Regions from separate parts of the Herbaspirillum sp. C7C8 genome, predicted to be linked through region 2. Evidence: predicted binding sites of a transcription regulator. Region 2 holds the regulator's gene; each other region holds the start of a gene.
What was found. Region 2 encodes sigma-54, which starts transcription at its own class of promoters, with help from an activator protein. Its sites were predicted from a motif close to TGGCANGNAANCTGCTTT; they were not measured.
Positions count from the first base shown of each region.

Region 1 (6,883 bases), on a different contig from region 2:
GCATCCACGGGTCGACCTCGACCATTTTGGAAAATTTCTTCACCACTTCATCGTAGGCGGCAAAGTGATTGCTCTTGCGGCGCAGCGCCCAGCCCGCATGCAGCGGCGGCAGGACGCTTTGTTCATGTAGCCCTTCCAGCACCGAGGGAATGCCGCTGGAGAGGTCATTGTTGAGCAGCACGGTGCAGGGATCGAAGTTCTTCAGGCCCAGGCGGCGGCCATTGGCCGAGCGCTCCAGCGGTTCCAGCGTGATATGAGTGCCGTCGGGCAGCTCGATCTGCTGCGGCTTGGCTGCGCCCGGCGCCAGGCTGCCCAGGCGTACGTTCAGGCCGGTCTGGCGGAAGATCTGCATCAGACGACCGATGTTCTGCAGGTAGAAGGTGTTGCCGGGCTGGGTTTCCGGGATCAGCAGCAGATTGCGCGCATCCGGACAGTATTTCTCGATGGCCGCCATGGCCGCCTGCACCGCCAGCGGCAGCATCTCCGGGGAGAGGTTGTTGAAGCCGCCCGGGAACAGGTTGGTGTCGACCGGGGCCAGCTTGAAACCGGCGTTGCGCAGGTCGACCGAGCAATAGAAGGGCGGCGTGTGCTCCTGCCACTCCATGCGGAACCAGCGTTCGATGGCCGGCGTGGCGCCCAGGATTTTCTTCTCCAGCTCCAGCAGGGGACCATTGAGAGCGGTGACAAGATGCGGGACCATAAAAGACCTTAACGAGATGTAAATGCCGGCAGCGAGTGTCGATTTTAGCGGATTCCTGAAACCGTGTTGCAACGCGGTAGAAACCGCCGTTGTCATTTCAGCAAAGCCCGGCCCGGCCACGGTCGCTGCAAAGGCGTGGGCGGGAGTGTTCACATGGCGATGAAGACGGCATTTTAAAGAGTCCGACTCAATTACTCGGGAATTATCCGCCTGCGACGCGGCATTGCATCGGGAAAGCTTTTTTGATGAAGAAAAATGACGAAAAAGCGACAACCCGGCAGACAACTTGGCGATATGACAAGTATGCGCTTTTCTTCATGTTGTGAAGCGTACGAACGCGTACAAATGCCTACAAATGAAAACAGGCGCCCGAAGGCGCCTGATAAAGAGGCCGTTTCCAGCCCCGAAGGAATACTGCAGACTCAGTACGACAGATGCTTAGTGGTAAGCCGATTCGCCGTGGCTGGAGATATCCAGGCCTTCGCGTTCTTCTTCCTCGGTCACACGCAGGCCGATGACGACGTCGACGATCTTGTAGGCGATGAAGGAGACCACACCCGACAGGATCACGGTGGTCAGCACGCCCTGGAACTGGATCCAGACCTGGCCGCCGATGGAGTAATCCGGTGCCACGGCGTTGGCCACGTAGTCATAGATGCCGGTGCCGCCCAGGCTGGGGGCTGCGAACACGCCGGTCAGGATGGCACCCAGGATGCCGCCCACACCGTGCACGCCGAAGACATCCAGCGCATCGTCCGAACCCAGGATCTTCTTCAGACCGCTCACGCCCCACAGGCACAGCAGACCAGCGATCAGGCCCATGACCACGGCGCCGATGACGCCCACGAAGCCAGCGGCCGGGGTGATCGCCACCAGGCCAGCGACGGCACCGGAAGCGGCACCCAGCATGGAAGGCTTGCCCTTGCCGATCCATTCGCCGAAGCTCCAGGACAGAACAGCGGCAGCAGTAGCCAGGATGGTGTTGACGAAGGCCAGGGCAGCAGTGCCGTTGGCTTCCAGACCGGAACCGGCGTTGAAGCCGAACCAGCCGAACCACAGCAACGAGGCACCGACCATGGTCAGGGTCAGGCTATGGGGCTTGAAGGCTTCCTTGCCGAAACCGATACGCTTGCCGATCACGTAGGAACCGACCAGGCCGGCAATGGCGGCGTTGATGTGCACCACGGTGCCACCAGCGTAATCCAGCGCGCCCTTCTGGAACAGCCAGCCCGAGATGGCGGTCGCCTTTTCAGCGGCAGCAGCGTCGGTGAAGGCGTCCGGACCCGGCCAGAACCAGACCATGTGGGCCATCGGCAGGTAGGAGAAGGTGAACCACAGGATCGAGAACAGGATCACCGCCGAGAACTTCACGCGTTCGGCGAAGGAACCGATGATCAGCGCCACGGTGATGGCGGCAAACGCTCCCTGGAAGGCCACGAAGACCAGTTCCGGAATGACCACGCCCTTGCTGAAGGTGCCGGTGTTGGAGTCACCCGTCAAGCCGTGCAGGAACAGTCGGTCGAATCCGCCGAAGAAGGCATTGCCCTCGGTGAACGCGATGCTGTAGCCGTAGACGAACCACAGGATGTAGATCAGCGAGAAGATCATGAAGCACTGCATCAGCACCGACAGCATGTTCTTGCTGCGGACCAGGCCGCCGTAGAACAGACCCAGGCCAGGCAGGGTCATGAGGATGACGAAGGCGGTACAGACCAGCATCCAGGCGGTATCGCCCTTGTTGGGCACCGGTGCCGGCGCGGCAGCAGCAGCGGCCGGTGCGGCGGGAGCCGCCGCCGGGGCAGCGGCGTCAGCCTTGGGCGCAGCCGGAGCGGCAGCGGCCGGGGCAGCGGCGGTGGCCGCTGCGGCTTCAGGCTTGGGCGCGTCCTGCGCCTGGGCCGGAGCGGTAAAGCCTACCGCCAACAACAGCGCGCCAATGGCGAGCGCGCCGGAAAACATTTTCTTCATGCTCATTAGAATTCCCCTTTTTTACAGAGCGTCTTTACCGGTCTCGCCGGTGCGGATACGGATCACATCCAGCAGGTCCTGGACGAAGATCTTGCCGTCGCCGATCTTGCCGGTACGGGCAGCAGTCTCGATGGCTTCCAGGGCGCGTTCGACGATGGCGTCGTCGACGGCCGCCTCGATCTTGGTCTTGGGCAGGAAATCGACCACATACTCGGCACCGCGATACAGCTCGGTATGGCCTTTCTGACGACCGAAGCCCTTGACTTCAGTCACGGTGATGCCTTGCACACCGATCGCGGAGAGGGCTTCACGCACCTCGTCCAGCTTGAACGGTTTGATGATCGCTGTGATCAGTTTCATACGAACCTCTTGTTAGAAAGTTTTGCTGATGGAGAAGACGAAGCCGTTCTTGCCGACGTTCTTGGTGCCATCCGATGCCGGGGTGGTCGTCACGCCGTCCTTCAGGTCGGTACCGACATAGGCCAGGCCCAGGGTGATGCCGGCAGCGTCGTCGAAGGTCTTGGACAGGCCGACCTTCCAGTCGGTGTAGCTGAACTGGCCAGGGTTGCCACGCACGTTCTGGTGACCGAGGTGCAGACCGAGCATGACGCCATAGTAGGTCTCGATGTTGGCACCCAGGTCGAAGTACTGGCTGTACTTGCTGTTGACGGCGCCGAACAGGTTGGTCAGCGATTGCGAATACTTGAAGTAGGCCGGACCGTAACCGACCTGACCGTACAGTTCGAAGGTATTGGCGTTCTTGGCGCCGCTGTTGGCCAGGGTGTTGCCCGGGTAGTAGTAGTACAGGCCGCCGACGTCATAGGTGAAACCGCCGCCGATGTCACCGCGCTTGCCGCCGTAGATGTCCCACTCGACGTTACCCTTGGTATCGGTACCGGTGAGGGTGCCGGCGTCCTTGATCCACTTGATGTTGCTCAGCCAGGTGCCGGCGTACAGACCGGTCGGGTTGTGCGTGTAGTCAGCACCAACCTGCAGCGCCGGGTCGAAACGGGTCTGGGTCAGGCCGCGGTAGCGGTAGTCGCTCACCACGGCGGCGTTGAAGCTCAATTCATTATCCGGCTTGGCGTCTTCGGCGCGGGCCACGGTAGAAACGAAGGATGCGGCGATGGCTGTTGCAAGAATCAGTTTCTTCATGACTTTCCCTCTGGTTTATGTTTGAACAATAAAGTCGTTTTTTGTCTTTGCCCAAACCCTTTAGCAGGAGCCGTGCCATGTCCGTTCGGCAAGGCAGACTTGTCTTTTTGCGTGAAACCAGAGATTTGCAACGATTTTTTTCGAGAACAGCTTCAAAATAGTGCATCAAGGCTGTCAATGCACGTCATTGGTGCGATATTGCTTGTTTTTTGTCAAACCTGCATCGGACGCGGCAATCACATTTTGGTGCGTGGGTGGCGGGCGAGGCCAGGATCACCAAGTCGGCGCATTTCCCGAAGGAAAATTCAACCTCGTGACGGCACCTGTGCACAAAAATGCAGTCTGTACAGGACATCGCGGTTTGAGGATGAGCGGGAAACCGCTAAACTTGCAGTACAGCTATCAGCCAAGGAGATCCGACATGGACAAGCCCCCATTTTTTGAAGACCTGCAATCCAAGATCAACAAGGCGATCGAGAACTCTCCGGCCAAGGACATCGAGAAGAACGTCAAGGCCATGCTGAGTCAGGGTTTTGCCAAGCTGGACCTGGTCACGCGCGAGGAATTCGACGTCCAGGCCCAGGTACTGGCCAAGACCCGTGCCCGCCTGGAGGCGCTGGAAGCGCGTGTTGCCGAGCTTGAGGCTCAGCAAAAACAGACTCCATGATCCTGGCCCGGACACTTTTCTCTTTTTCTCCCCCTTCCCTTCTTCCTGCTGACAAGCTGCCGGGCGCATTGCGATGAGCCTGGCAGTCTTGCGCAGCCGCGCCCTGGCCGGCATGAGCGCCCCGCCTGTGACGGTCGAGGTGCACCTGGCCAATGGCTTGCCGGCCTTTACCATCGTCGGGCTCCCCGAAGCCGAGGTCAAGGAAGCCCGTGATCGCGTTCGGGCAGCGCTGCAAAACGCCCGGTTTGAATTCCCTGCCCGCCGCATCACCGTCAACCTCGCTCCGGCCGACCTGCCCAAGGAATCCGGACGCTTCGATCTGCCCATTGCGCTGGGCATCCTGGCCGCCTCCGAGCAGATTCCTGCGGACCGGCTGGACGATCATGAATATGCGGGAGAGCTGTCGCTGTCTGGCCAGTTGCTGCCCATTCGCGGCGCGCTGGCCATGACCTGCGCCATCCAGCGGGAGCACCAGGACCACGGCCAGCCACGCAGCTTCATCCTGCCGGCGGCCAATGCCGACGAAGCGGCACTGCTGCCCGAGGCGCACATCCTTCCCGCCAGGTCCTTGCTGGAGGTCTGCAGCCACTTCAGTACGCGCGACCCTGCGGCCCGGCTGCAGCGGCACCCGCCACGGTCGGCAGTGGACGTGCCGACCTATCCGGATTTCAGCGACATCAAAGGGCAGTTACAGGCGCGACGCGCGATGGAAGTGGCCGCGGCCGGCCAGCACAGCATCCTGCTGGTCGGGCCACCCGGTGCCGGCAAGTCGATGCTGGCCACGCGCTTTCCCGGCATCCTGCCGCCGATGACGCTGGAAGAGGCCTTGGAGTCAGCGGCGGTGCAATCCTTGAGCGGCAGTGTCGACATGGATCGCTGGCGCCAACGCCCCTATCGCGCACCACATCACACGGCCTCCGCCGTGGCGCTGGTCGGCGGCGGCAGTGCGCCCCGGCCTGGAGAAATCTCGCTGGCGCATCATGGGGTCCTGTTCCTCGACGAGATCGCCGAGTACCCACGCAGCGTGCTTGACGTGCTGCGCCAGCCGATGGAATCGGGGCATATCGTGATATCGCGTGCGGCGCGGCAGGCACGGTTCCCGGCGCGCTTCCAGCTTATTGCGGCGATGAACCCCTGTCCGTGCGGACTGCATGGTGATCCGCAAGGCCGCTGCCGCTGTACGCCCGAGGTGGTCAAGCGCTACCAGGCGCGCCTGTCCGGTCCGCTGCTGGACCGCATCGACATGCAGATCCATGTGAGCGCCCTGAGCCCCGCCGAACTGGCCAGCCAGCAACCGGGCGAATCCAGCGCCGCCATCGCGAAGCGCGTCGCACACGCCTTTGAACGTCAATGGCAGCGCCAGGGCAAACCCAACAGCCAGCTCGGTGGCAGCCAGATCGACCGGTACTGCCAGCACGACGATGCCGCCGCCCAACTGCTGCAGGCCGCCATGCTGCGGCTGAACTGGTCGGCGCGGGCCTATCACCGGGTGCTGAAACTGGCCCGCACCATCGCCGACCTGGCCGATGCCCAACACATCCTGCAGACGCACGTGGCCGAGGCGGTCCAGTATCGGCGCATGCTGGGCGGGTATTAGGGCCTCTTCAGCGCGCCGGCAGGATGCGCCGCGCAAAGGCGATCAGTACCAGCGCCAGCGCGACCAGTCCAAGCCACTGTGCGGTCGACTCAAACGCCCCCGACACCACGGCCAGCGGTGCATCCTTGCCGGTAAAGCCGATGATGGCCGCCAAGAGCACGCCGACCAGACTCTCCCCGACGATCAGGCCGGATGCCACCAGAATGCCACGCTGACGCGGCTGGTCCGCATAGGCCTGCGGATCGGCACCAGCGGCCAGCGCACGACGCCGCAATGCGCGCTCGATCAGCCAGCCCAGCAAGGCCCCCAGGAACAGGGCGCTACTGACCATCGGCGGCAGATAGATGCCGATGCCCACCGCCAGCACCGGAAGGCGCGCCACACCGCCACGACGAGCCAGCAGCCAGTCGATGACGATGAGCACGATGCCCAGCGCCACCCCCACGCCCAGCATGGTCCAGTTCAGCTCACGGGTGAAGATGCCGGTCGCGATGGCCGTCATCAGCGTGGCTTGTGGCGCCGCCAGGGCCTGCGCCGCATCCATGCCGGCGCGCGGCAGGGCACCGGTGAAGCCGTAGGCGTTGTAGAGCAGATTGAGCACCGGAGGAATGATCAGCGCACCCACCACGCAACCGACCAGCAGCGCCACCTGCTGGCGCCAGGGCGTGGCGCCGACCAGCTGGCCGGTCTTCAGGTCTTGCAGGTTGTCATTGGCAATGGCGGCCACCGCGATGATGGCGGCGGTCACGAACAGCGCCACCGCGATGGCCAGCTTGCTGCCGTCGGGGGTGGCCAGCAG
Region 1 covers NZ_JABXGG010000014.1:85,302-92,184, forward strand. Annotated here, with positions in the region: gene gshA (glutamate--cysteine ligase) at 1-700, opposite strand, end outside; gene HWE01_RS16645 (ammonium transporter) at 1,139-2,671, opposite strand; gene HWE01_RS16650 (P-II family nitrogen regulator) at 2,687-3,025, opposite strand; gene HWE01_RS16655 (TorF family putative porin) at 3,038-3,820, opposite strand; gene HWE01_RS16660 (accessory factor UbiK family protein) at 4,242-4,487, shown strand; gene HWE01_RS16665 (YifB family Mg chelatase-like AAA ATPase) at 4,561-6,084, shown strand; gene HWE01_RS16670 (OPT family oligopeptide transporter) at 6,092-6,883, opposite strand, start outside.
Region 1: HWE01_RS16655 (TorF family putative porin) is a predicted target of sigma-54. The motif match lies at 3,881-3,898, and genes of this name have one in related genera.

Region 2 (6,883 bases):
GACTGATCCGGCGTCGGTGAAGCAGCTCTTCGCCAGGACGCGCGAACGCTTCGGGCGGCTGGACATGCTGTTCAACAATGCCGGCATCTTCGCCCCGCCGGTGTCGCTGGAAGAACTGAGCGTGGAGCAGTGGAAGGCGGCGGTGGACATCAACCTGACCGGGGTTTTCCTCTGCACCCAGGAAGCCTTCCGCATCATGAAGGAGCAGTCGCCGCGCGGTGGCCGCATCATCAACAACGGTTCGATTTCGGCGCATGCGCCGCGTCCGTTCTCGGCATCCTATACCGCGACCAAGCACGCCATCACGGGTCTGACCAAGGCCACCTCGCTGGATGGCCGCGCCTATGACATCGCCTGCGGCCAGATCGATATCGGCAATGCCTCCACCGACATGACCACCCTGATGAAGAAGGGAACGCTGCAGGCCGACGGCTCCACCAAGGTCGAGCCGACCATGGATGCCGAACACGTGGCCCGGGCCATCCTCTACATGGACAGCCTGCCGCTGGAGGCCAATGTGCAGTTCATGACCGTGATGGCGACCAAGATGCCCTATATCGGGCGGGGTTGATGGCCCTTGTTTGTTCCGAAATGAAGAAATGGCCGCAGTGATGAGCTGCGGCCATTTTTCTGAAGCGCTGAAAGGCTTGATCCTCTAGCCGATGATCAGCGCAGGACCCACGCCAATCTGAGATATTTGCAATCCGGCGTCGGAAGAGATGTTGCGGGACACGAAGAACGTCAGCCCGGATTACCCTTCATGCCCTGCCACTCCGGCGTCAACTGCATGGCAATCCCGAACATGTCCAGCACGCGCCCCAGGGTGTGATCCACCATTTCTTCCATGGACGCAGGGCGCTGGTAGAAGCCGGGCAGGGGCGGGAAGATCACGCCGCCCATTTCCGTGACTGAGGTCATGTTGCGCAGATGGGCCAGATTGAACGGGGTCTCGCGCACCATCAGCACCAGTCGGCGGCGTTCCTTGAGCACCACATCGGCTGCACGGGTGATGAGATTGTCGGAGAGGCCATGCGCCACGGCGGCCAGGGTCTTCATCGAACAGGGCGCCACCACCATGCCGGCAGAGGCGAACGAGCCACTGGCGATGCACGCGCCGACATCGCGCACGTTGTGCACCACATCGGCCAGCGCTTCCACATCCTTGCGCCGCATGTCCAGTTCCTGGTGCAGATTGAGCACGCCGGCTTCGGAGACCATCAGATGCGTCTCCACCTGACCATGCTTGCGCAGGTGTTCCAGCAGCCGGACACCATAGATGGCCCCGGTGGCCCCGGTGATCGCAACGATCAGGCGCTGGCGGGGCTGACTGGAAGAAGCACTCATGCGCGCTCTACGGGGCAGGGCAGACTCAGCCCTTGATCAGGGTCTGCAGCTCGCCCGAGGCGTACATCTCGCTCATGATGTCGGAGCCACCGACGAATTCGCCCTTCACGTACAGCTGGGGAATGGTCGGCCAGTTCGAGTATTCCTTGATGCCCTGGCGCACGTCGGGGCTTTCCAGCACGTTGACGGTGACGATGTTCTCGGCGCCGCTGGCCTTGAGCAGCTGGATGGCCTTGCCGGAAAAGCCGCATTGCGGGAACTGCGCGGTGCCCTTCATGAACAGCACCACAGGGTTTTGGGTCACGGTTTCTTTGATCCAGGATTGGACGTCGCTCATGGCTGTGCCTTTAAAAATGGGATTGCCCGACATTATAGGGAAAAGCCGGCAGGCGCGTTGAAATCGGCAGCACGCCATTCGTCCGTCTGAGCCGGCGGGAAATTGCATCAGGGAAATGATTTATATCGTATGCAGTTTCTTCTGGGCAGCAGATGAGGGTGCTGCGCAAGACATTCAAGCAGAGCGATGAACAATGTTCACTGCGGTTTTGCCGGGAAGTTGCCCGGCGTAATGATTTATATGTTTTTCACAGGCATCGCCGATGCTGTGGCCCCAATGAAAAAGGGCGCTTGCGCGCCCCTTCCTCGTGAAATCCGGCTGGCTTTCTCAGCAGCCCTGCAGGCTGCGAGGTGGCTTGCCGTTGGTGTCCTGGCTTATGCCGCTCCGGCTACCGCATCCTCGGGCGTGTCGTCCGGCAGGCGCTTGGCAATGGAGTGATGCTCCTGCAACTTGTCCTTGTGCTTGATGACCTGGCGATCGAGCTTGTCGATCAGGGTGTCAATGGCAGCGTAGAGGTCGTGTGCGATGCTTTCCGCATGTAGATCCTTCCCCTTGATGTGGACGTTGATTTCCGCTTTTTGGCGCTTTTCCTTTTCTGTGAGTTTATCTACGCTCAGGATCACGCTGACGTCGATCACGTTGTCGAAATGGCGCTTGATACGCGAGAGCTTGCTTTGCACGTATTCCCGGATGGCGGGGGTCAGTTCGAGGTGGTGTCCACTGATGGTCAGATTCATACAAGACTCCTATCGTGAAGTCACTGGAGGTTCGTGCAATCGATCCTGCTGCAGCTGTACCACGGGCACGGTCTTCGTGTCGGATGGCGTGGGCATCAGTCGGGATGCTTGCCTGAACACAGCAACGGTACTGCAGAAAAACTGAGGAAAAACTCAGAGGGACTTGCGGAGATTGACTGGCGGAATCTTCAACACTTCGCGGTATTTGGCGACTGTGCGTCGCGCGACCACCATGCCTTGTTCTGCCAGCATATCCGCAATCTTGCTATCGGATAATGGGGTCTGCGGGTTTTCGGCTCCTATCAACTGTTTGATCAGCGCCCGTATCGCGGTGGAGGAAGCTTCGCCTCCGGTTTCAGTCGCGACGTGGCTACCGAAGAAGTATTTCAACTCAAACATACCATGCGGAGTGAGCATGTATTTCTGAGTCGTCACGCGAGAGATGGTGCTCTCGTGTAGACCCAGTGTATCAGCAATTTCACGCAGCACAAGGGGGCGCATGGCCACTGCACCATGGGAAAAGAAGTTTCTTTGACGTTCCACAATAGCCTGCGCGACGCGCAAAATTGTATCGAAACGTTGCCGCATGTTCTTGATGAGCCACTTGGCTTCCTGCAACTGCGAGGACAGCGAACCTTCGCCCTTGGCCTGCTTCAAGGCACTGGCGTACATCGCATTGACGCGCAGCTTGGGCATGACCTCATGGTTGAGCATGACCTGCCAGCCGTTCTTTGTCTGCTTGACAATCACGTCCGGCACCACGTAGTCCGAGGCGTCACGCGCGAATTCGGCACCCGGATGCGGACGGCACTGGCGGATCACGGCCTGGGCTTCACGCAGGTCTTCGTCATCACAATCGAGAGCCTTCTTGATCTTGTTGAAGTCGCGCTGGGCGAACAGCGGCAGGTAATCCTCAACGATCCTCAGCGCCAGCTTGCGCGTGACAAAGGGGATCTTGGGCAGGCGGCGGATCTGCAAGGCCAGGCATTCGCCGGCACTGCGCGCGCCCACGCCGGCCGGGTCCAGGCTCTGCAGCAGCTTGAGCGAAATCGACAGCTCTTCCATGTCGATACCCAGCTCTTCAGGCAGGCGCGCGAGGATGTCTTCCAGCGGTTCTTCCAGATAGCCGCTCTCGTCGAGCGCATCGGTGAGCAGTTCCAGCAGCGCACGATCGCGCAGGGTGCGCGCAGTCACGCGGATCTGTTCCAGCAGGTGTTCGCGCAGGGTCAGTTCATGGGCTTCCAGCTGCGGGCGGGCATCGTCGTCATCGGGTGACTTGCCGCTGCGGGCGACGTCATCGAAGCTCCAGTCGGCATCACCGGTGACACCGGTGTCCGGATTGTTGTCCTGGTACTCGAAGCTGGAATCGCCATCGCTGGCAGCGGGCGTCGCTTCGCCGCTGTTTTCATGAGGGGTGTCGGCCACGCCACTGGAAGGCGAACTGGAGACGGCACCGTCGGCCAGCAGACGCACCGAATTGTCGAGAGCGTCATCGAGACGCTCCAGCAGGGGATTGTCGGAGAGGATCTGTTCCAGTTCCTGGTGCAGTTCCAGCGTCGACAGTTGCAGCAGCCTGATCGACTGCTGCAGTTGCGGCGTCAATGCGAGGTGCTGCGAGGTACGTAACTGGAGCGACTGTTTCATCTGTCTTTCTGAAAGCGGCGTGGCCCGCGGGTTGCTGTGCCTGTCGTTGCGTGATGCCTGGGTGTCGGTGATGCTCGATACGTAGGGCGACTGTGCTGCTTACATGCGGAAGTGCTCGCCCAGATAGACGCGGCGTACCGACTCGTTGGCAATGATCTCTTCCGGATTGCCGCTGGCCAGCACCGTGCCCTGGTTGATGATGTAGGCGCGATCGCAGATGCCCAGCGTCTCGCGCACGTTGTGGTCGGTGATGAGCACGCCGATGCCACGCTCCTTGAGGAAGCGCACGATACGCTGGATCTCGATCACCGCAATCGGGTCGATACCGGCAAACGGTTCATCGAGCAGCACGAAGCGCGGATCGGTGGCCAGCGCGCGAGCGATCTCGACGCGTCGGCGCTCACCGCCCGACAGTGACAGGGCCTGGCTTTCGCGCAGCTTTTCGATCTGCAGTTCGTGCAGCAGGTTGTTGAGGCGGCCCTCGATTTCATCGCGCGAGAGCGGCTTGCCGTCTTCCTGGCGCAGCTCCAGCACGGCGCGGATGTTGTCTTCCACCGTCAGCTTGCGAAACACCGAGGCTTCCTGCGGCAGGTAGGATAGGCCCATGGTGGCGCGCTTGTGAATGGGCATGCGCGAAATGGGCGCGCCATCCAGGTCGATCTCGCCGCCATCGGAGGGTACCAGCCCCACGATCATGTAGAACGAGGTGGTCTTGCCGGCACCATTGGGGCCGAGCAGGCCGACCACTTCGCCGCTGCGCACTTCCATCGAGACATCGCGCACCACCTGGCGCGCGCCGTAACTTTTCTTCAGGCCGCGAACGACCAGCGAACTGGCTACCATCCTTACTGGTCCTTTCCGTTCTGACGACGCGCTGCCGGCTGGGCCGGTGCTGCGGGCTGGGCGTCCGTGGCCGGCGGCGGGTTCTTGGGCTGGATCACGGCCGTGATGCGGCCCGCGCCCGGCTTGCTCTGGCCGCTGGCAGTGTTGTTGACCGAATAGAATTCGGCGCGGCTGTCATAGGAAATGAATTCGCCGTTGACTTCATCGGTGATGCGGTCGCCGTCCATGCGCTGGATGTGGGCGCGCTGGAACAGCTTGGACACTTCCGTCTGCTCCGAATACTCGATGCGCTCGGCCTGGCCTTCGATCCACAGATTGGGGCCGCCGTCACGCTTCTGGCGGAAGGTTGCCAGCGCACCAGGCGCGGCATACAGCACCGCATTTTCATAACCGTACTGATCGGTCGTCAATACCACGCGGCCGGCCTTGATGATCAGGGTGCCACGTGTCATCACGACGTTGCCGGTGAAGGTCTTCACCTGGCGCACGTCGTCATAGACCATCTGGTCTGCCTCGATGTTGGTGGGCTTGGTGGAGTCCGCCTTCTCGGCGTTGGCCACACCGCACACGGCAGCCAGCATCAGCATCGGCAGTAAGAGTGAGCGTTTCATTGGTTTCCTGTCTGTTCGATTCTTGGCGTTCTTGTCCGGGACTGAACCGGCTTAGCGTTTCTTCGGTGCGGGCTCGTAATAGCCGCGTACATTGCCGAGCAGCTGCACCACCTGCGTCGCATTGTTGGCCACCATGCCCACCCCATTGAGGCGCGTGGTCCCCATGGTCATGGCGACCGGCTTGTCGGTCTTGACGATTTCATCATCGGGCAACAGCAGCAGGTATTGCGAGACCAGGTGCATTTCTTCGCGGCCCTTGTAGGGCGCGCGGATTGCATTGGCATTGCCGTACATGTGGATCTGGGTCTGGTCGTCGGTGACCCGTGCGGTATCCGAATAGAGCTGCATGGGCGCCTGGTTCTGGTCCAGGTTGTGCACCACCGGCTTGGTGATCTCGAAGGAGTCATCGCTGGGGAAGTGCACCATCTTGACGCCGGAAACGTCATAGCGCGGCAGGCCGGTCGGACCCATCTTCACGTAGCTGAAGTTTTCCAGATAGTAGTCGGGTTTGCCGCGCGGACGCTGCGCCGGCTGCTGGTCGCCGGAGGCGCGCATGACCTGCATGACCCAGAAGCTGCCCAGGGCCGCCGCGATCAGGATCACCAGGATCACCGCCAGGCGGATGCGTTCGGCCTGGCGTTCGCCGCTGCGCCCGCTCATGTCAGGTACGGCGCCAGCGCCGCCTCGTAGTTGCCTTGTGCGGCCAGTACCAGGTCGCAGATCTCGCGCACCGCGCCATGGCCGCCGGCGGCCTGCGTGACATAGTCGCTGCGCGATTTCACCTCACGATGACCGTTGGCCACGCAGGCCTTGAAACCCACGCGGGTCAGCACCGGCAGGTCGATGATGTCGTCACCCAGGTAGCCGCACTCCTGCGGGGTGAGCTGTACTTGCTGCAGCAATTGTTCGAAGGCCTGGCGCTTGTCATGGATGCCCTGGAACACATGGGCAATGCCCAGGTCGCGCGCGCGGCGCAACACGTAGGGAGACTGGCGCGCGGTGATGATGGCGGCGGCAGTACCGTACTGCTGCATCATCTTGATGCCGTGGCCGTCGAGGGCGTTGAAGCGCTTGAAGACTTCCCCCTCGTCGCCGTAGTACAGACCGGCATCGGTCAGTACCCCGTCGACGTCGAAGATCATCAGGCGGATCGCGGCCGCCTTGGCGAGTGCTGCAGCGGGCAGGGTGCTGGCGAAGGCTGGCGCGTTCATCAGATCACCTTGGCGCGAGTCAGGTCGTGGATGTGCAGCGCGCCCGTGAGCACGCCGTCCGCATCGGTGACCAGCAGCTGGTTGATGCGGAACTGTTCCATGAGCTGCACCGCGTCCACCGCCAGTTGGTCCTGCTGGACGGTCTGCGGATGGGCG
Region 2 covers NZ_JABXGG010000011.1:104,638-111,520, forward strand. Annotated here, with positions in the region: gene HWE01_RS14375 (SDR family oxidoreductase) at 1-571, shown strand, start outside; gene HWE01_RS14380 (UbiX family flavin prenyltransferase) at 742-1,344, opposite strand; gene grxD (Grx4 family monothiol glutaredoxin) at 1,370-1,681, opposite strand; gene hpf (ribosome hibernation-promoting factor, HPF/YfiA family) at 2,056-2,418, opposite strand; gene HWE01_RS14395 (RNA polymerase factor sigma-54) at 2,572-4,062, opposite strand; gene lptB (LPS export ABC transporter ATP-binding protein) at 4,162-4,905, opposite strand; gene lptA (lipopolysaccharide transport periplasmic protein LptA) at 4,908-5,516, opposite strand; gene lptC (LPS export ABC transporter periplasmic protein LptC) at 5,568-6,176, opposite strand; gene HWE01_RS14415 (KdsC family phosphatase) at 6,173-6,727, opposite strand; gene HWE01_RS14420 (KpsF/GutQ family sugar-phosphate isomerase) at 6,727-6,883, opposite strand, start outside.

Region 3 (6,883 bases), on a different contig from region 2:
GCGGATAGGCGGCGGCATACAGCATGGGTGAAGATCCGATCACCAGGCCCAGCGTCACACCGACCACCACGGCGATGGCGAAGCCCACCATGGTGACCCAAAAGGTAGAAAGCGCGTGCTCGGTAATCGGGCCGGCGTAATCCACCATGGCCTGCAGGATGGAGGCCGGACTGGGGAAGATGAAGTCGGAGACCTGCCACACGCTGCAGATGAACTGCCACACGCCCAGGATGGCGACGAGCAGGAACCAGGGCGCCAGCGTGGTGGCGGCGCGATTGAGTTTGCCGTTGAACGGAGTTTTCATGAGTTTCCTTGGCCGGGCCGTGGGTGGTCAGGTATTGCGCACGTGGCCGATGTGCTCGCGCAGCTCATGTACCAGCGCGTTGAAGCCGTCGGTATAGGTGGTTTCCAGCGGGCAGGGGCGCGGCAGCGGATTGTCGCGTCGAACCACGATACGGCCTGGCCGCTTGCTCATCACGTAGATGGTGTCGGCCAGGAAGGCCGCTTCGCGCAGGTCGTGCGTGACCAGGATGACGTTGAAGCGGCGCTCGGCCCACAGGTCGCGCAGCACGCACCACAGTTCTTCGCGGGTGAAGGCATCGAGCGCGCCGAAGGGCTCGTCCAGCAACAGCATCTTGGGTTCATGGATCAGCGCGCGGCAGATCGAGGCACGCTGCTGCATGCCACCCGAGAGTTGCCAGGGAAACTTGTCGGCATAACCGTCCAGCCCCACGGTCTTGAGCAACTTCTTTGCACGCTCGATGTATTCGGCCTTCTTCTGCTTGAAGTCGTGCCGGTAGGGCTCGACGATTTCCAGCGGCAGCAGCACGTTCTCCAGTGTCGTGCGCCACGGCAACAGGGTGGGCGCCTGAAAGGCCATGCCGACGAACTTGAGCGGCCCGCTGACCGTCTGGCCATTGATCACCACGCTGCCGCGATTGGGTTGTTTCAAGCCCGTGGCCAGTTTCATGAAGGTCGACTTGCCGCAGCCGGAGGGCCCGACGATGGCGATGAATTCACCGGCGCGGGTCTGCAGGTCGATGTCTTCCACCGCAAAGTCGGCGGCGCCATCATAGGCCAGGTAGACGTGGCGGAAATCGACGAAGGGTTCGCTCATGAATGCAGTCGGGTGAAGATGGGTTGAGTAAACGATATAAATGATTTACTTGGGGAACACGTCCAGCTCAGTCCTGGACGGCAGGAAACTGCCATTCCAGATCTTGTCGGCGTTGACGCGGGTCTTGGTGCCATAGGCGTCCGAAACCTGGGAGGCCATGAGGGTCAGGCGCGGGCCGTAGACCTGGCCATAGCCTTCCGATTTTGCGTGCGGCGTGGCGATGGCGCTGGCGATGGCCAGCTTCAGGCGGCGCAGTTCCAGTTTCTCGTCAATCAGGCCGTCGCGTTCCTTCAAGACCTTGATGGCCGCTTCCGGGTTGGCCATCACGTCGCGGCTGGCCTTGGCGAAGGCGCGCAGGAAGCCCTTGATGGCTTCCGGCTTGTTCCTGATCATGGTGTCGGAGGCGATGATGGCATTGCCATACAGGCGCACGCCGTAGTCCGGATACATCATCACGTTGATGTCTTCATCCTTGATGCCGCGCGCATTGAGGTTCAGCAGCGAGGTGAAGTAGAAGCCGGTGATGGCATCCACGTCGCCGCGCGCCAGCATGGTCTCGCGCAGCGGCGGGTCCATGCTGGTCCACTGTGCCTTGGCGGCGTCCAGGCCATTGGCCTTGGCAAAGATGGGATAGGCACGGCGACCGGCATCGAACACCGGTGCGCCCAGTTTCTTGCCGGCCAGATCGGCCGGTTTCTTGATGCCGGATTTCTTGAGCGAGAACACGGCCGCCGGCGTGTCGTTGTAGACCATCATGACCGCCACCGGCTTGCCAGGGGCATCGGGGTTGTTGGCCGTGAATTCCATCAGAGCGGCCATGTCGGCAAAGCCCATGTCATAGGTGCCGGAGGCCACGCGATTGACGGCGTTGCCCGAACCGTTGCCGGCGTCGATGGTGACATCCAGTTTTTCCTGCGCGAAGTAACCCTTGGACTTGGCCACCAGGAACAGGGCGGCCGGCCCTTCGAAGCGCCAGTCCAGCTGGAACTTGATCTTGGTGTCCTGCGCCTGGGCCAGCGAGGAGCTGGCGGCCAGCATGAGGCTGAAGAGGCTGATGCCGAGTTTGAAGAGCTTGCTGGATTGCACGGTGGACTTCCTTCCCTGGTCGTTTGAATGTCGGATCCTGCAGCTTCAATAGCATTTAATGTGCCAAGCCTGGGGACAGTTCGCGTCCGCGCTCCTTGCCCTGCCGTTGCAGGCGCAAGGACGTCGGCAAGAGCCGGTCCGGATGATCGACAGCGCCCGTTATTTTTGTCGACAATCAAAAAATTCATTTGCAACAATTTGGTGCTTGTCTGCACCTAAGTAGAAAAAGATGCACTAAAAAAAATGGACTTGCAGGGCTGGAAGGCCGATGGTGTGCGCCTCCTGGCGGCTTTTGTCGTATCGCATCGGCTTGTTGTGATTGTCGACAATGCGAGTAGCCAAGCTGGGGAAAGTGGTGAGAGGGCTTGGGAAAGTGGCCGGACTCGGCTAGGATTGCGCCCCGGCGCGCGCGCGACCTTGACCATCGGGGCGGCAGTTCACTCGCGTTGGGCATGGCCGCGTGTCGGCCGGAGGGGCCGGTCTGGGGGCTGGCACGGGCTTTGCGTAAACGCTGCCGTCGGTGCGGGTGTCGGCAGCGCTGTCAGCAATGGGCCAGACCTGATTTGACGAAGGCAAGCACACGAGGTGTCCGGATCTCGATGCTGTGGCGGGGAGAGTGCAGTGCGCCGCAGGATGCGAACCGGGCACCGGATCAACAGCCATTTTTTTTAGACAAGCAATACAGGGAGAAACTTATGAAGAAGGGTATCAAGGGGAAGTACTGGATGATGGCGGCGGTGGTTGCTTCGTCCGCAATCAGCATGTCGGCTCATGCCTTGGACTGGTCGGACACCTCGATCGGCTACCGTTACGGCACGAAGTTTGCCGAGCCCTTCAATTCGAAGGACATCAGCAAGAACATCGTCAACCTCCAGCACTCCGATGGTTACAAGTACGGTACCAATTTCCTCAACATCGACATGCTGCTGTCGGACAACAAGGATGACAATGCCACGGAATTCTACGTCGTCTATCGCAATACGCTGGATATCGGCAAGATCAGCGGCAAGGACCTTTCCTTCGGCCCGGCACGTGGTGTCGGTCTGACCCTGGGCTTTGACTGGAACACCAAGAACGACAACAGCTACGCCTCCAAGAAGCGCATGTGGGTGGTCGGTCCGACCCTGATGATGGATGTGCCTGGTTTCCTGAACGTGAGCGTGCTGGCGCTGTTCGAAAGCAACAAGCCCATCGGTGTGACGAGTCGCTACGAGTACGCTACTCACCCGATGCTGAACCTGGCCTGGGGTATCCCGCTGGGTGGTTCGGGCTGGGCCTTCGAAGGCTACATGAACTATATTGCGGCCAAGGGCAAGAACGAGTTCGGTGGTCCAACCTCGCCCGAAGTGAACTTCGATGGTCAGGTCATGTATGACCTGGGTACCTCCATGGGCTTGGGCAAGAACAAGCTGCGCGTGGGTCTGGAGTACCAGTACTGGCGCAACAAGTTCGGCAATCCGAACACTGTCGCCGGTTCGCTGGCCAAGACCCCGATGGTGCGCGCGGAGTACCACTTCTAAGCGTCCGGTCGATCCGGCTGCTTGCAGCATCATGGCGATGCCGGGTCTTCGGATCCGGCATTTTTGTTGGGCGTCCGGTGCAGTGCAGGCAGTGACATGTGAGTCGGGTGGCGATTGGCTACACTGTATTGCAGCAGGTGGGGCCGGGCGTGCTCATGTTGATATGGGTGCAGACATATGCTGTCTATATGTTTGCAGGCATATGGTATCGGCCGGGCTGATATCTAATTGCTGGGTTTTGAACAGGGTGGAGGTGCGCGTGTTGCGGCCTTCGTCATCGATAGGGATTTGAGAGCGGAGCATCATGGAAGCATACCTACTTGACTGGCTCAATCTGCTGCTGCGCTGGCTGCATGTGATCACGGCGATTGCCTGGATCGGGTCTTCGTTCTACTTCGTCTGGCTGGACAACAGTCTGGTGGCACCGACCGATCCGGAGTTGAAGGAGAAGGGGGTGGGGGGCGAGTTGTGGGCGGTGCATGGGGGAGGTTTCTACAATCCGCAGAAGTATCTGCTTGCACCCAAGGTGTTGCCGGAGCATCTACACTGGTTTTATTGGGAGTCTTACAGCACGTGGCTGTCGGGCTTTGCCTTGTTCTCGCTGCTGTATCTCTTCAATGCGAACGTGTTCCTGGTGGATCGCAATGTGTTCGACATGTCGGCGTCGATGGCGGGTGGAACGGCGATTGCCTTCCTGGTCTTCAACTGGCTGATCTATGACGCGATCTGTAGCACCATCGGGGATCGGCCGGGGGCGGATCGTCTGGTCAATCTGTTGGTGGGCTTGCAGGTAATCGTGTCGGTGTGGGCGGCTTGTCATCTGTTCTCGGGGCGCGCTGCCTTCCTCATCAGCGGGGCTTCGCTGGCGACCATCATGAGCGCGAACGTGCTGGTGTGGATCATTCCGGGGCAGCGCAAGATGGTGGCTTCCATGCGGGCCGGGCAGGCGCCTGATCCAATTCACGGCAAGCGGGGCAAGCAGCGCAGCGTCCACAATACCTACTTCACTTTGCCAGTGCTGTTTGCCATGCTGTCCAATCACTACAGCATGACCTACAGCGCGCCGCATAACTGGGTGGTCTTGTTGTGCATCATGGCCGCCGGTGCCTTGATCCGGCAGTTCTTCGTGTTGCGGCACAAGGGCGTCTACAACTGGTGGTACCCGGGAATCGCCGTGGGCTTGCTGCTGGCAGTGATCCTGTGGATGAGTCCGGCCATGCAGGCCAAGCCAGCGGCTGCCGCAACTCCTTCAGCCGACAATACATCGGCGACCGTCGCAGCCAGCAATGAACCCGTCGGATCGTTCGCTCAGGTTCAACAAGTCATCCAGGCACGCTGCATTCAGTGCCATGCCGCTCAACCTACCCTCATGCCCGTTCCCGGCAAAGGCATCTTGCTGGACTCTCCTGAACATATCTCCCAGCATGCACAACAGATTTATCAACAGGCCGTCGTGCAGAAGGCCATGCCTCTCGGGAACATGACCCATATCACCGATGATGAACGCGCCATCATCGGGAAGTGGTTTGAAAATGGTGCTCCCGTTAAGTGATGTTTGGGGTCTGGTTTGGCTTGGCGGGCTTGGTTGTTGGTTTTTTGTTTTTGGGTAGTCTGCACGGGCCTCTTTCCTGCGCTCTAGCTTAAAGCTTATCTTTCTCCGGTCGGAAGGACGCGCCGGGGGCGGCCCGGCAGCCGCTCACTTTTCTTGTCTCGCCAAGAAAAGTAAGCAAAAGAAGGCGACCCCAAAGAGCCAGCCCTCCTGCGGAGGGTCCCCGTCGCAGCGAAGCGAAAAGTGGGAAGGATAGAGTCGCTTCGCTCCGACTATCCTTCTGATCCACTTTTCGCTCCGCTGCGACGGCTGGCTCTATGGGGAAAGTCCACTCGGGCTCGCCTGCGGCCTCGCCCGGTCTCCGACTCGCCTTCGGCTTTGGGTTGGCTCGCCTGCGGCATCGACCTTTTGATCTTTGCAACTCCCGTTCTGGATTTTGGGTTTTTCCTTTTTTGTTCTTTTGTTTTTGTTTTTGTTTAAATAATTTCCGTTTGTTCGTCCTGAGTAGTCGCGCAGCGACGTATCGAAGGCTCAAGAACGCCAAGGCAAAGCCGAAGGCGAGTCGGAGATGTTGCGATGCCGAAGGCGAGCCGCCTCAGTCGTCCGCATCTGCGCCGCCGCTTCAGAGACCAATAAAACGGATCAGAAAAATAGTCGGAGCGAAGCGACTCTATTTTTCCCGTTTTATTGGTCTCTGAAGCGGGGACCCTCCGAAGGAGGGCGGTGCAGTTGCGGTCGCCTTCTTTTGCTTACTTTTCTTGGCGAGACAAGAAAAGTGAGCGGCTGCCGGGCCGCCCCCGGCGCGTTCTCCCGACCGGAGAAAGATAAGTATTAAGCTAGAGCGCAGAACAGCAATCCGTGCAGACTACCCCAAACCTGAAAACCACCGCCGAACCAAAAAAATACCGCCCAAGGATAAACCCCCAGGCGGTACAGACTCATTCCAAAAAAGAATAAATCAGCGCTCCGAAAAAGGATGCGTCTTCTTCCAATGTTCAGCAATATCGATGCGTCGGCAAATCCAGACCTTGTCGTGTGACTGCACGTAATCGAGGAAGCGTTGGAGAGCACGGAATCGTCCGGGCCGTCCGAGCAGGCGGCAGTGCATCCCGATGGATAGCATCTTCGGAGCCTCTTCACCCTCTTCATAGAGCACGTCGAAACTATCCTTCAGGTACTGGTAGAAGTGCTCGCTGGTGTTGAACCCTTGCGGCGTAGCAAACCGCATGTCATTGGAGTCCAGCGTATAAGGCACCACCAGATGCGGCACCTTCACGTCGGCACTGGTTTCCACCTCCATCCAGAACGGCAGATCATCCCCGTAATAATCCGAGTCATACGCAAAGCCACCGTGTTCCACCACCAGCTGCCGCGTATTGGGCGAATCCCGCCCCGTATACCAGCCCAGCGGCGCGCTCCCGGTGAGCTCACGGAAAATCTGCACCGCCTCCTGCATATGCGCCCGCTCGGTCTCGATATCCATGTTCTGATAATGAATCCACTTCAAGCCATGGCAAGCGATCTCATGCCCCAATTCCTGGAACGCCTGGGTCACATCAGGCGAACGCTGCAAGGCCGTGGCCACGCCAAAGATCGTCATCGGCAGACCAC
Region 3 covers NZ_JABXGG010000003.1:147,725-154,607, reverse strand. Annotated here, with positions in the region: gene HWE01_RS05275 (ABC transporter permease) at 1-304, opposite strand, end outside; gene HWE01_RS05270 (ABC transporter ATP-binding protein) at 332-1,117, opposite strand; gene HWE01_RS05265 (ABC transporter substrate-binding protein) at 1,163-2,203, opposite strand; gene HWE01_RS05260 (outer envelope protein) at 2,899-3,723, shown strand; gene HWE01_RS05255 (urate hydroxylase PuuD) at 4,028-5,275, shown strand; gene puuE (allantoinase PuuE) at 6,231-6,883, opposite strand, start outside.
Region 3: HWE01_RS05260 (outer envelope protein) is a predicted target of sigma-54. The motif match lies at 2,693-2,710, and genes of this name have one in related genera.